One region of the Paenibacillus sp. FSL R5-0636 genome, then DNA from elsewhere that is predicted to be linked to it. Evidence: riboswitches for the same ligand, from Rfam matches in the RefSeq annotation. Region 1 holds a riboswitch; the other holds the start of a gene.
The links. A riboswitch is a leader RNA that binds a small molecule or an ion and turns the genes downstream of it on or off. The one in region 1 is predicted to bind cyclic di-AMP.
Positions count from the first base shown of each region.

Region 2: another riboswitch for cyclic di-AMP. It lies ahead of MKX34_RS00545 (C40 family peptidase); the one in region 1 lies ahead of MKX34_RS02680 (hypothetical protein).

Region 1 is NZ_CP150232.1:600,595-606,863, forward strand. Features, by position in the region: gene MKX34_RS02670 (hypothetical protein) at 1-135, opposite strand, end outside; gene MKX34_RS02675 (hypothetical protein) at 150-692, opposite strand; cyclic di-AMP (ydaO/yuaA leader) riboswitch at 773-937, opposite strand; cyclic di-AMP (ydaO/yuaA leader) riboswitch at 1,357-1,546, shown strand; gene MKX34_RS02680 (hypothetical protein) at 1,799-2,215, shown strand; gene kdpA (potassium-transporting ATPase subunit KdpA) at 2,432-4,108, shown strand; gene kdpB (potassium-transporting ATPase subunit KdpB) at 4,125-6,158, shown strand; gene kdpC (potassium-transporting ATPase subunit KdpC) at 6,214-6,269, shown strand, end outside.
Region 2 is NZ_CP150232.1:110,450-116,718, forward strand. Features, by position in the region: gene motA (flagellar motor stator protein MotA) at 1-556, opposite strand, end outside; gene MKX34_RS00520 (hypothetical protein) at 763-1,056, shown strand; gene MKX34_RS00525 (4a-hydroxytetrahydrobiopterin dehydratase) at 1,285-1,572, shown strand; gene MKX34_RS00530 (cytochrome c) at 1,654-2,010, opposite strand; gene MKX34_RS00535 (GNAT family N-acetyltransferase) at 2,132-2,623, opposite strand; gene MKX34_RS00540 (C40 family peptidase) at 2,812-3,264, opposite strand; cyclic di-AMP (ydaO/yuaA leader) riboswitch at 3,309-3,451, opposite strand; gene MKX34_RS00545 (C40 family peptidase) at 3,814-4,242, opposite strand; cyclic di-AMP (ydaO/yuaA leader) riboswitch at 4,300-4,438, opposite strand; gene MKX34_RS00550 (hypothetical protein) at 4,656-5,486, opposite strand; gene MKX34_RS00555 (M1 family metallopeptidase) at 5,498-6,269, opposite strand, start outside.

The sequences.
Region 1 (6,269 bases):
CCAACTGCAACCTCCCTTACAGGTGAGCTTCAGAATACCATAACGGCAGCCTTCAGCCCCTTCCATTCCATAGTGAATAGGCTCGGGTTCATCCAATACAAATACTTCAATGCGGGATAGTCTGCGCTGGTCCATAGTAGGGTTCCTCCTTAGATTTCCAAAAGCTTTAAGTCTACATGATGAGTGACACTAGCCTTTTCTACACAAGCGAGCATTTCCATTTTATTCTCACAGACTGCGGTATGCTCTAGCCATAGTCGGAACTTCTCTTTCCGTATAACAGATAGATGTAAGGGAAAGGTGCTGCGGGATCTCAAGACATACCAACCGGCGCTTACATCTTTCCAAGGCTCCTTGAAGGCTGTAAACCACGGGAGTTTTTGATGCGATGACCAATCCTGCTGCTGTTGTTGTTCTCGAATTTTTTTATATATTTCATATACAATCTTAGAGTCTAAACAGTCTTTACAAGAAGAAGGTGTACTGAATTGGCGAAGGGCTTGGATCTGGTTCTGGCCAAATGCATAACCTACAATGTATCTGTGATTATTTTCTTCGAACCACAAGGCCCCGAAACAAACGTAATTTAGACTTATCGGCTCAAGCAGCCCTTGATGTATCCCTAAATAATAGTGCTTCAAAACATTCACCCCATCCAGCGTGCTATCACCTAATAGGCTCAGGTAACGCAAAAACCGCAGCAAGAGGAGGACCTCTGCTGCGGTTTTGGATTACAGGCAGATATACCTGGGCCAAAGCGTGGCGGATCAAGGGTCTCTCTCTTTACGCTTACGAGGTTAGCTGTCGGATTCGGACGGTGAGAGTCGCCCTACCTATTGAGACTTACGCAGTCTCCTTTGGATTCACCCCAAGTAGGCCAGGTGGCCTGATGGTTCCCCCGTTCCCTGCGAATGCAGGAACTCAGCGTTGATTGTTTTTCATGAATTAGATTCAACCCGAATCATACTCTTTTCAAGATTTTCTGTAAAAAACGGAAAATGTTCTTTTAGAGCGATTTTAACCATATCCTGCCGACTACGACTGAAAAACGAGGTAAATAGGTATTTATGGCGTGTTATCGCGCCTCTTTCTCGCTCAACCTCAGCTTCTTGCGTTTCTACCTATAAAGGGAATTTGCAGTATTTTCGCTCTAAAAAGGTGAATAAAATCACATGGGTTATAGATAGCGATTAAACGCTCGAAACTCGAGTAAACAAGAGATATAGAGAGATTAGATATCAAGTAAGCGCTATCTAATGGGAAAATAGTTTTTAATTTGCATTATTTTGGCATCATTCAGGTTTTACAAGTCTTCGTGCATAAGAGTATGATTACTCCTGTTTCAACGACAATCGAATATTTGATCCGCTTAATTTCCGATAAGGAAAGCGGGGGAACCAACAATCGGCAGCCGATGTGAGAGTCGGAAGCTGATTATGGGGTGAATCCTGTAGAGGGTGCGAGTGAGCTCGCATCTATACAGGTAGGGCGACTCTCACCGCCCGAATCCGACAGCTAACCTCGTAAGCGTATGGAGAGAGGATGAGTGCAATGTGACCGCTAGCGAGCCACAGAGGAGATCCTTTGTGGCTTTTTGCTGTGCTCTTAGAAGCAAAGCATTTATGGAGGCCTCCCCCAAGAGGTCGCTAAATTCATCATTAGCGGTATTTGTAAGGCAGCGTCTAATGACGTGACACAACCGAGCTTTAGGTTGTGCCCGAAAATGACGATAGGTCAACATCCTTTCGGAGATTTTCGTTGCCTCCTTGTTGTAAATGAGCAGGAGGAGAAAAAAGAGATGACGGATCAGAATGAATATGTGCTTGTATGTGCGCCTACAAAGGCGGGAGAACATTTCATTAAACTTCTGAAGTTCAGGGGTATTAAGATGGCGGGATTAACCAACAATCTGGCTGAGAAAGCTTTACTAGAGGAGCTCGGAATCGAGCAGGTTATTCTAGTGGATACCCGCCATCAGAGCACTTGGTTTCGCCCATCGTTCCCGGTAGGCAGGGTATATCTGTTTGAGAGCAGCTTTCCGCTTTGCTGCCGCTATATTCAGATGTGCCGTACCTGGACGACACAGCCAATTTTTGTGATTACAAGTTCTATAAATCCTAGATTGGTCTATAAAAGACTTGGTGCGAGCTATGTAATCTATTCCCATAGTGGTGATGCTGATTTTCTAATCGATAGATCACCTCATCAAGGATAATGGAAGGAGTGCGGAAGATATGATGGATCTGTATATGGTGGCTTCGTTAGCTGTAATTTACGGGTTATTTTATGGCTTTATGCGCTGGTGCGCAGGTGTAGTTGAGGATACGGGGAGGGATAAGCTGTGATTCTAGTAATCGCTGTTACCCTACTGTTGTTTATATATCTGGTTTACGCGTTGATTCATCCTGAGAAATTTTAAGGAGGGGCATTCATGGGCATTTTGCAAATAGTCGTCGTAATTGTAATTCTCATCTTGTTGGTCAAGCCGATGGGGACGTATTTATATCATGTATTTTCTAACGAACCGAATCGTACGGATCGCTGGTTTGCAGGCACAGAGAAAGGTATTTATAAGCTGATCGGCCTGAAAAAACGGGACGGAATGTCCTGGAAGAAGTATGCACTCAGCTTTGTTTTAACTAATATCGTACTGGTTGCTTTCAGTTATATTTTTCTAAGATTACAGCGGGGATTGCCGCTGAACCCGAATGGAATTGCCGATATGGAACAGACGCTTTCATTTAATACGGTGATCAGCTTTATGACCAATACGAACCTGCAGCATTATAGCGGGGAGACGGGACTATCGTATTTTTCACAAATGGCAGTCATCACGATGATGATGTTCACGTCTGCAGCGAGCGGATTTTCTGTTGCGGTTGCTTTTGTCAGAGGGATTACAGGACAGAAATCAGTCGGGAATTTTTTTGAGGACTTCGTAAAAGCACATATTCGTGTATTCATTCCATTAGCTCTGCTAGTTTCATTGGTGCTGGTAGGGTTGCATGTGCCACAAACGCTCAAGCCATCGCTTGAGGTCACTACACTCGTAGGGCAGACGCAACAAATCGCTATCGGTCCAGTCGCTTCTTTGGAGTCAATTAAACACTTAGGTACGAATGGTGGCGGCTTCTTCGGAGCCAATTCAGCGCATCCTTTTGAGAACCCTAATCCACTTACGAACGTTCTGGAGATTCTCTCTATGTGGATGTTGCCAGCCTCTTTGCCATATATGTACGGATTGTTCGCTAAGAACAAACGTCAGGGCTGGGTGATTTTCACAGCAATGATGACCTTGTTCGTTCTGCTGCTGGGGCTGAATTATTATGCGGAAACTAAAGGGAATCCCGCTATTAATGCGCTGGGGATCGAGTCTTCGCAAGGCAGCATGGAAGGTAAAGAGGTGCGTTTTGGTATCCCGCAATCTTCGCTGTTCACTTCGGTAACAACGGCAGCTACGACAGGTAGTGTTAACAATATGCATGATACGCTGACACCGCTGGGTGGCATTACCCCTCTGGCCCTAATGATGCTCAATAACGTCTTCGGGGGAAAAGGTGTAGGACTAATCAATATGCTGATGTATGCCATCATGGGCGTCTTCTTATGTGGACTAATGGTTGGCAGAACACCAGAGTTTCTCGGGCGAAAGATAGAAGCCAAGGAGATGAAGCTGATTGCGATTGCTATCCTTGTGCATCCGTTCATTATCCTTGTACCAACAGCAGGTGCGTTCTTAACGGACTTGGGCAACGGTTCCATCACGAATCCCGGATTCCATGGACTTAGCCAAGTGTTATATGAATATGTCTCTTCTGCCGCGAACAATGGTTCAGGATTTGAAGGGCTTGCGGACAATACCACCTTTTGGAATGTTACAACCGGGATCGTAATGCTGCTTGGCCGTTATGTCTCTATAATCGCAATGCTGGCAGTTGCAGGTTCACTGATCCAGAAGAAGCCGGTTCCTGAGACGATTGGCACATTCCGCACAGACAATGGTCTGTTCACCGGAATTCTGATTGGTACGGTAGTGATTATCGGTGCGCTGACGTTTCTGCCGGTCATTGTGCTCGGCCCGATTGCAGAATATTTGACCTTACGGTAGGAAGAGGGAGAACAAGATGAGTACTGTAAAAAGAAAAAAGCTGCTGACGGGACCCATACTCCTAAGCGCTGTAAAGGATAGCTTTATTAAGCTTAACCCGGTGACGTTAATCAAAAATCCGGTCATGTTCGTAGTCGAAATCGGCACGATTATTGTATTGCTTATGGTACTGGCCCCCGGATATTTTAATGCAGAGAAATCGGTAGGCTTCAATATCACGGTGTTGTTCATTCTGTTATTCACAGTGCTGTTTGCCAACTTCGCTGAAGCGCTGGCTGAAGGCCGCGGGAAGGCCCAGGCGGATTCGCTTAAGAAAACGAAACAGGATATCACAGCTAATAAGCTCGTTGGAGGGTCTGTGAAGACCGTTTCTTCCTCCGAGCTGCGGAAAGGAGATATCGTGATCGTCAGTCAGGGAGAACTTATCCCTGGCGATGGTGAAGTGATTGAAGGGCTGGCCTCCGTAGATGAATCGGCAATTACAGGTGAATCTGCACCTGTTATTAAGGAAGCCGGCGGAGATTTCGGCTCAGTCACAGGCGGCACCCGGGTAGTTAGTGATGAGATTAAAGTCAAAATTACCAGTGATCCCGGTGAGTCATTCTTGGATCGGATGATCTCCCTCGTTGAAGGGGCGAAACGTCAGAAGACACCCAATGAAATTGCACTAAATACACTCTTGATCAGTCTGACGTTGATTTTCCTGATTGTAGTAGTGACCTTGCGGCCAATTGCGACTTATCTGGGCGTTGATCTAGATATTCCTGTTATGATCGCCTTGCTGGTCTGTCTGATCCCGACCACAATCGGGGGACTGCTCTCTGCTATCGGGATAGCAGGGATGGACCGCGTCACACAGTTTAATGTCCTTGCTATGTCAGGGAAGGCCGTTGAAGCTGCCGGCGACATTAATACAATGATTCTAGATAAGACCGGTACGATTACTTTCGGAAACCGGATGGCGAGTGATTTTGTGCCAGTTGGAGATGAAACGGAAGCTGAGCTTACGGCTTGGGCAGCTATTAGTTCGCTAAAGGATGAGACTCCGGAAGGACGTTCTGTTATTGAGCTGGCTAAGAAGCTGGAACGCAGCTATGACAGCAAACTTGCTGAAGGCGGAGAGTTCGTAGAGTTTAAGGCTGAGACCCGGATGAGTGGTATAGATCTGTGTGATGGACGATCTGTTCGTAAAGGGGCAGTCGATTCCGTGAAGAAATGGGTACAGTCGAAGGGCGGAGTCATTCCCGCGAACCTCGACAGTAATTCTGATGCTATCGCTCGTATGGGGGGGACCCCGCTTGCTGTTGCGGTAGACAACCGGATTTATGGACTTATTTACTTAAAGGATACAGTTAAGCCAGGCATGAAAGAGCGGTTCGATGAGCTGCGAAAAATGGGAATCAAGACTATCATGTGTACAGGGGACAATCCGCTGACCGCAGCTACTATTGCCCGTGAAGCAGGGGTAGATGATTTTATTGCAGAGAGTACACCTGAGGATAAAATAGCGGTTATCCGCCGCGAGCAGAACGAAGGCAAGCTGGTGGCAATGACTGGTGATGGAACGAATGACGCACCTGCCCTTGCCCAAGCTGATGTGGGCTTAGCGATGAACAGTGGGACTACAGCCGCTAAGGAAGCAGCAAACATGGTTGATCTGGACTCCGATCCCTCGAAGATCATTGAGGTTGTAGCTATTGGTAAACAGCTACTGATGACGCGGGGCGCGTTGACAACGTTCAGTATTGCGAATGATATCGCTAAATATTTCGCAATTATTCCGGCAATGTTCATGCTCGCCATTCCTGAAATGGAAGCTCTGAATGTCATGGGATTGGGTTCACCTAGCTCGGCAATTATATCTGCATTAATATTTAATGCGATTATTATTCCGCTGCTGATCCCATTGGCTATGAAAGGTGTCTCGTATAAAGCGATGAGTTCTATGAAGCTGCTGGGACGTAATATTTTTATCTATGGTTTAGGTGGAGTAGTCGTTCCTTTTGCGGGCATCAAACTTATTGATTTGCTCGTAAGTGTATGGATATAACAACGGATTGACTAATCATTGAAAGGGTGAGAGCATCGTGAATAACAGAAAATCGATTGCGGACGCTGAAGAACAGTTGTCATCATCGAAGGGTGCTAATTTCTTTATTAT
Region 2 (6,269 bases), 490 kb from region 1:
CAGCCCCGATTGCCGCAGCCAGTTTGTTCATATCACTCATATCAGCCAGAGCGGCGATGAGACCGATAACCGCCCCGAGCACCCCGAGGGTAGGAGCATACATACCTGCCTGTGAGAAAATGAGGGCTCCTGCTTTATGTCTATCCTCTGTGGCGTGGATATCCTCCATGAGGACATCGCGGACAAAATCCTGATCATTTCCATCAATAATCATCCGCATGCCGTTTCTGAGGAAGTTATCTTCTATTTCATCGACCTTTGATTCTAGAGCCAACAGACCTTCACGCCGTGTGATAGAAGCCCATTCCATGAACATAGTGATTAATTCGGGTTTACTGATTAATTTCTTTTTGATAAAAATCATTTTGAACAGACTTGGAATCTTTTTGACCTCGTTGAAAGGAAAGGCCATGAAAATAGAAGCTGCCGTACCCACCAAGATAATAACGTAAGCAGCGGGTGTGGCCAAAGCATGAAGTGGAGCGTGCTTGAGGATCATGCCCCAGATTACAGCAACCAAACCAAAAATTAAACCAATTATTGTTGAAATTTCCATTTTGCACCTCGTCCGTGAGATTTAAGATGTGTTCCGACAATGCCGCGTATATCATCCTTGAAACAGCGGCAGGGCACTCTGTGCGAAACCGAATTAACGTATATTCTTATTTATCGACATCATTCGGTTTTTTGTGAAGTCATTTTTTCGGCTATAATGGATAAGGTAAGTAATTATTCATCTGTGAAGAAAACGGAGTGATATACGTGGGTGTAAAGCATGGTAGAGATTACGGTGAAATTCTAACCGATTTGACCGAAGCCGTCGGACGAATTTCCGATGGATATTTATTTTTTGAGATGGATCCGGACGAGTGGCAGGAACTACCCCAAGAATCAAAGCTGGAGGTATGGGAAGCATTGGCTGAGGATCTTTTCTTCGCGCTGGGTAATGAACCTATGATTGAAGTGGGGAGCGGCGTAATTATTTACGATAAGGACACGCACCGCATTAATATTCTAGTTGGCGAAGAGGATTTGGCTTCAGTAGTTTTGATTTAGGCAGAGGAGACGTCTGGACGTAATTTGCCCGTAGTTAGTAGCCCGTGTTAAAATTGATAAAGCCGAGTTATAATCGCTGGGATTTGTGAATACATTTAATCGAAAATATCGCCTTTATCCTGGCACATCCCTTGGACCTCAGAAGCTAAGGGATGTTTTGTTTAACGCCTAAGACAAGTAAAGGGAACTACGCACTTTACTGCAATTTTTTGTAAGGGAGGAAACGAATTGTTATTTACGGAAGAGGAACTGCGTGAGGAGATCACCAAGCTGGAGGGCTGGAAACTGGAAGATAATGTTATGGTGCGAAAATATATGTTCAGCCAATATATGAAGGGCATTGCGTTCGTTGATGAAGTAGCCACGATTTCAGAAGCCTTCGATCACCATCCACATATTACGATTGATTATAAAACAGTTACCCTGCGCCTGAAATCTAATGAAGAAGATGGGATTACAGCTCTAGATCTTCGAGAGGCGCATGAATTTAATGAAGCCTTTGAAAAAAATCATTAGTTTAGCCAAAATCATAAAATAAACGCCCGTGCACAGATAGTCACCTATCTCATACACGGGCGTTTTTGGTTGCTTGGCTGGTTACTTTTTCTCTGAGAGCCAGAGTGCGACGTTGGCGATCTCTTCAGGAGCTAGCTTCTCCTTAAAGGAAGGCATTTGGCCACGTCCTTTGGTGACGATGCTGTAGATTTCCTCAGCGTCATGCTGACCGCCTTCATTCTGAAGACTTGGTCCAACTCCACCTTGAAGCTGATCGCCGTGACAGGTGATACAGCTGGCTTTCACGGTTGCTTCTGCCTTTGCGGCGTCCAGTTGAACTACCGGCATCGTGGGCTTATTTTCTTCTGCTACCTCTTCTTTACCCGGAAGTGTAAACATGAGTACTACCGCAAAGGCACAGGCGGCAAAAAACAAACCGCTCATGATCCATTTCTGCATCCCAATTCGTCCCTTCTATGTAAGCTGCTCCCTACATTATAGCTTATGGTGAAGCGTTATCATAGGGTTTGTGACAAAAAAATGAACGAGAATACAATCATTCTTATGAAATATCTGGTATTTAATATCTTTTGTCATAGACCATGCAATAAAAAGGTTTGTCTCCTGTAGGTGTGCGGCGTTCATACGTATCTGTAATCGTAAATCCACATTTTTGATAAGTTCGAATGGCGCGTTGGTTCCAGGTCAGGACTTCCAGATCTATCTCACGATCAGGATAACGATTCAACGCTGTCTGGACGATGGCATCTACGAATAGTTTGCCTAAACCATGGCCGCATAGATCGGGGCGCATCCCAACTCCTAAACGGACGACTCCTTCCATCGGGAACAACTGTGCGAATCCGCACAAAACCTCATTTTCATTTAATATGGAGATATATTGTTCCTCCCGGAGCTGCGGATCACCAAACTCGATGCCAAGAGCCTGCATCTGCTCCCACGGCATCCAGCCATAAATATTATATGGGGGCGTATAGCTCCACTTACAAATAGCTTCTCCGTGAATTGCCTCCATAGGAACAACATGAAAAGTTACCGAGGGATTTATCATAAGGTCAACGATCTCCTTTCACGAGGACATTGCTATATTACTAATTATATACAAAATGGGGGAGGTTCGACTCAGAAACTTTATATGAGGGGAATGTTTTACAAATTATGAGAGGGGTAAATAAGTAATAAGACAAAAAAACAAGCTCTCCTCCAAGAGTACCTTGGAAAAGAGCCTATGTACGTTATTTATTGCACATCATCATTGTCTTCCGATTCAGCAGCAACCGATTGGTAAGCGTCTGTGCTCATAATGCGCTTGGCACCAACGTAGCGTTTCACGTAGTAGCTATCACTCAGAGAGCTAATCGTAACACCGCGTGAGGTAGAAGCGTGTGCGAACTTACCTTCACCGACATAAATGCCGACATGGGAGACACCTTTGCCACTTGTATTGAAGAATACAAGATCTCCGGCTCTTATATCATCACGGGAGATTGCTGTGCCCATTTGATATTGGGAACCTGATTGGTGTGGAAGGTTAATGCCAATCTTATCAAACACATACATTGTAAATCCGGAGCAATCAAATCCGTTAGTGGATATACCGCCGGATACGTATTTAGTACCGATGGCCTTGTCAATCACTTTATCCATTTTGGAATCTGCGAAAGCGCTTCCTGCTCCGATGGTGAGGATGATGGAAAAGCTTAGTACTGCTGCTGCTAACTTCTTCTTCAAAAGTGTATACCCCTTCCAAATGCCTACGAGGTTAGCTTAAGGGTTCGGTTGAAGGTCCCCTATGACCCCTCTATATAATGGAGGTCAATTCACCCAAAGTTGGTTCCCCCGTTTTCCTAATAGTTAGGAAACTCGGCTCATACTGTTGATTAGGATTAGCTTGTAATCAATACATGACAAAACCTTTGTAAATAACAACTTAATGATTACAAAAATGTTACTAAAATCTCACTGCGCTAATTGTAACAAACAGAAAGCCGCTTGGCAATCGTTTTTAACATATTAATGCAGAAAAATTGGCATTTTTACGGTAGAAAGGCATATGTAAGCGTTAATAATGACCTAATTTTTAATATAATTGCAATTTTTATCAAATAAACGTGTTTCAATTGGGCTCTAATAGTGTAAAAATATATTATGGAATAAAGAAAAACCCGAATTTGATTACGGGCATAATCAGATTCAGGTTCATATAGTTGTAATTGTGAGGTTATAGTTGTGAGGAAGGTTTCAATCGAAGGCTACAGCTTGATAAGCTGAAGTACTCATTACTCTTTTAGCGCCAACATAACGATTGGCCCAGTAGGCCTGACTGAGTGAAGTGATGGTCACTCCACGCGAAGAGGACGATTGTGCGAATTTTCCGTTTCCAACATAAATGCCGACATGGGATACTCCATTGCCAAGTGTGTTAAAGAACACTAGATCACCAGAACGCAGATTGCTTTTGGATACAGCAGTTCCAACGCTATATTGAGCTTTTGATGTACGAGGTAAAGTAAGACCCACATTCTTGAATACATACTTTGTAAATCCAGAGCAATCAAATCCGGCAGTGCTTGTACCTCCGGTTTTATAGGCAACTCCAATAGTCTTTGAGATTACAGAGTCCATTTTAGAGTCGGCAAAGGCGCTTCCTCCACCAATAGATAATGCCATTACAAGTCCTAGCGCCGCAGCGACGCATTTTTTTCTTAAATTATGTCTTTTCAAAAGATGTACTCCTTCCAAGGCCTGCGAGGTTAGCTTAAGGGTTCGGTAGAAGATTCCCTATGATCCCTGTAAAGCGAGATCAATTCACCCAAAATATGGTTCCCCCACTTCCCGGTGCAAAGGAATTAGGCGTGTTAAGCACCAGAGAATGACGTTTCGACAGTTACACTTACGATAAATACATTTAGTTATGTAGGAATCGTTTCAATTGATTACAAAATTGTTACTAATAGCACAGGACTTATTGTAACAGAGCTTTTACGATTTTGCAAATACTCTTAAGTTATCCGTAATGAGAAAAAGTCCCAGCTCCTGAATACAGGAATTGGGACCTTTTTATTATGTCAAATAAGGTTGATTTATTGTGGAAATGCTTTGCTACGCCATAGATGATATTGTGCAGAGATTCCCCACATTTTTAAGAGCGTAGAAGGTAGTGGTGAGATTTGCCGTATTATAAGTGCCGGTAGGCCGGGACAGAACAGACCCGTCAGTCCGCACACTAGCAGTAAGAGCAGGCCTCCCGCCCCAAGTACAATGGAAACACCTATAGCAGGAATCAGTGACCGCAAGCAGATGATCAGTGAGGAGAACATTCCTGTACCGCCGGTGTAACCAAACTGCATATATAGAAGAAACAGGCGCACGATAAAAATATATATAAGCCATGCCAATACGTATGGTACTAAATGAAGTAACAAAGCGTAGTTAAACAAAGAGGATAAGAACAGCCCGTACATTTTTGGAGCAAGCCAGTAAAGCGGCAGCAGGGTCAGCACCCATTCGATTAGGCTAAAGACTAAGACAGGTAGTCCATAGATCTTCATGCCAGGGAAAAAGAACAGTCCACGCTCGCCCTTTCGCTCCTGGTGGAGCTCATGCAGCAATCCTGCCCTTATGAAAGGGGAAAGCAGAAGTCGCAAGACAACAAGCGCCAGAAGCATCCATAACCAAGTGCGTATCGCAGGGTCCGTATTCAAGCTGAACTGTCCCTCGATATAATACAACAGTCTGCCCATACCGCTGCCTCCGGCGTCTTTATCCGGATAGCGCAGTAGAATTGGAATAATAGCAGATCGGATGAAACCATACATAAAGTAGCCCCAGATCAGTCGGTAGATGAAGAGCAGAATTAAAATATAAAATTGCTCCTTCATGCTTTGCCAGCCGCGGGTTATCGATGTTCTCACAATCATTCACCTCACCAGACAAGAGTTCCGAGCACGGTTTCAAGTAGTTTAGTTACACTTAATGTCCAGCGAGAGAGCGTCTTGGGCTCTATTTCCGCCAGCCTAAAGTTGTTTAGATGTTTGCTCTCCAATAAGATGGAATGTTCAGGGTCAATCTCAGCAGAGAGAAGAGGCTTATCGCTTAACAATTGAAACGTAGTCTCTGCTCCTTCACCGTTCCAGACCCGCTGCACCGAAGAGCTGTCGGCGAATGTGAATTTCACGGGAACATCAACGTAATGGCTCCCTTTGTTTGAAATCTTCACTAATGATTCGTAGCTTGGAGCATCGCCGCTGTTATTTTTTTTAAAAGTAATCGTATCTACTGAGAAGTCAGGCGCTCCATCACCATAAATGTAATCATCGAAATAGGCCTGCCATGATTTTTTGGTTACCTTCTCAACGACTTTCTGAAAATCTGACGTAGCAGGATGCTGGAAACGGAACTTACGAGCGTAGGAGGACATGATGTTGTTCATTGCTTTGGTACCTACCTGGCGTTCGATATCTTTAAGTACAAGCTTGCCGCGGATATAAACATTTCGGCTATAGGAATCCGCCCCTGCATATTTCCACGTTTCCAGATTTAACGGCTCAGGTATAGTCACCAGGCTGGCCTGTAAAGGCAAATTAGACTTGATACCGTATTCTTGCTCCATAAGTCTGTCTTCGGCATAGGAAGTGAAGCTTTCATCCAGCCAGGCTTCCTCGAATTCATTACTGGCTACCATACCGTAGAAGTAT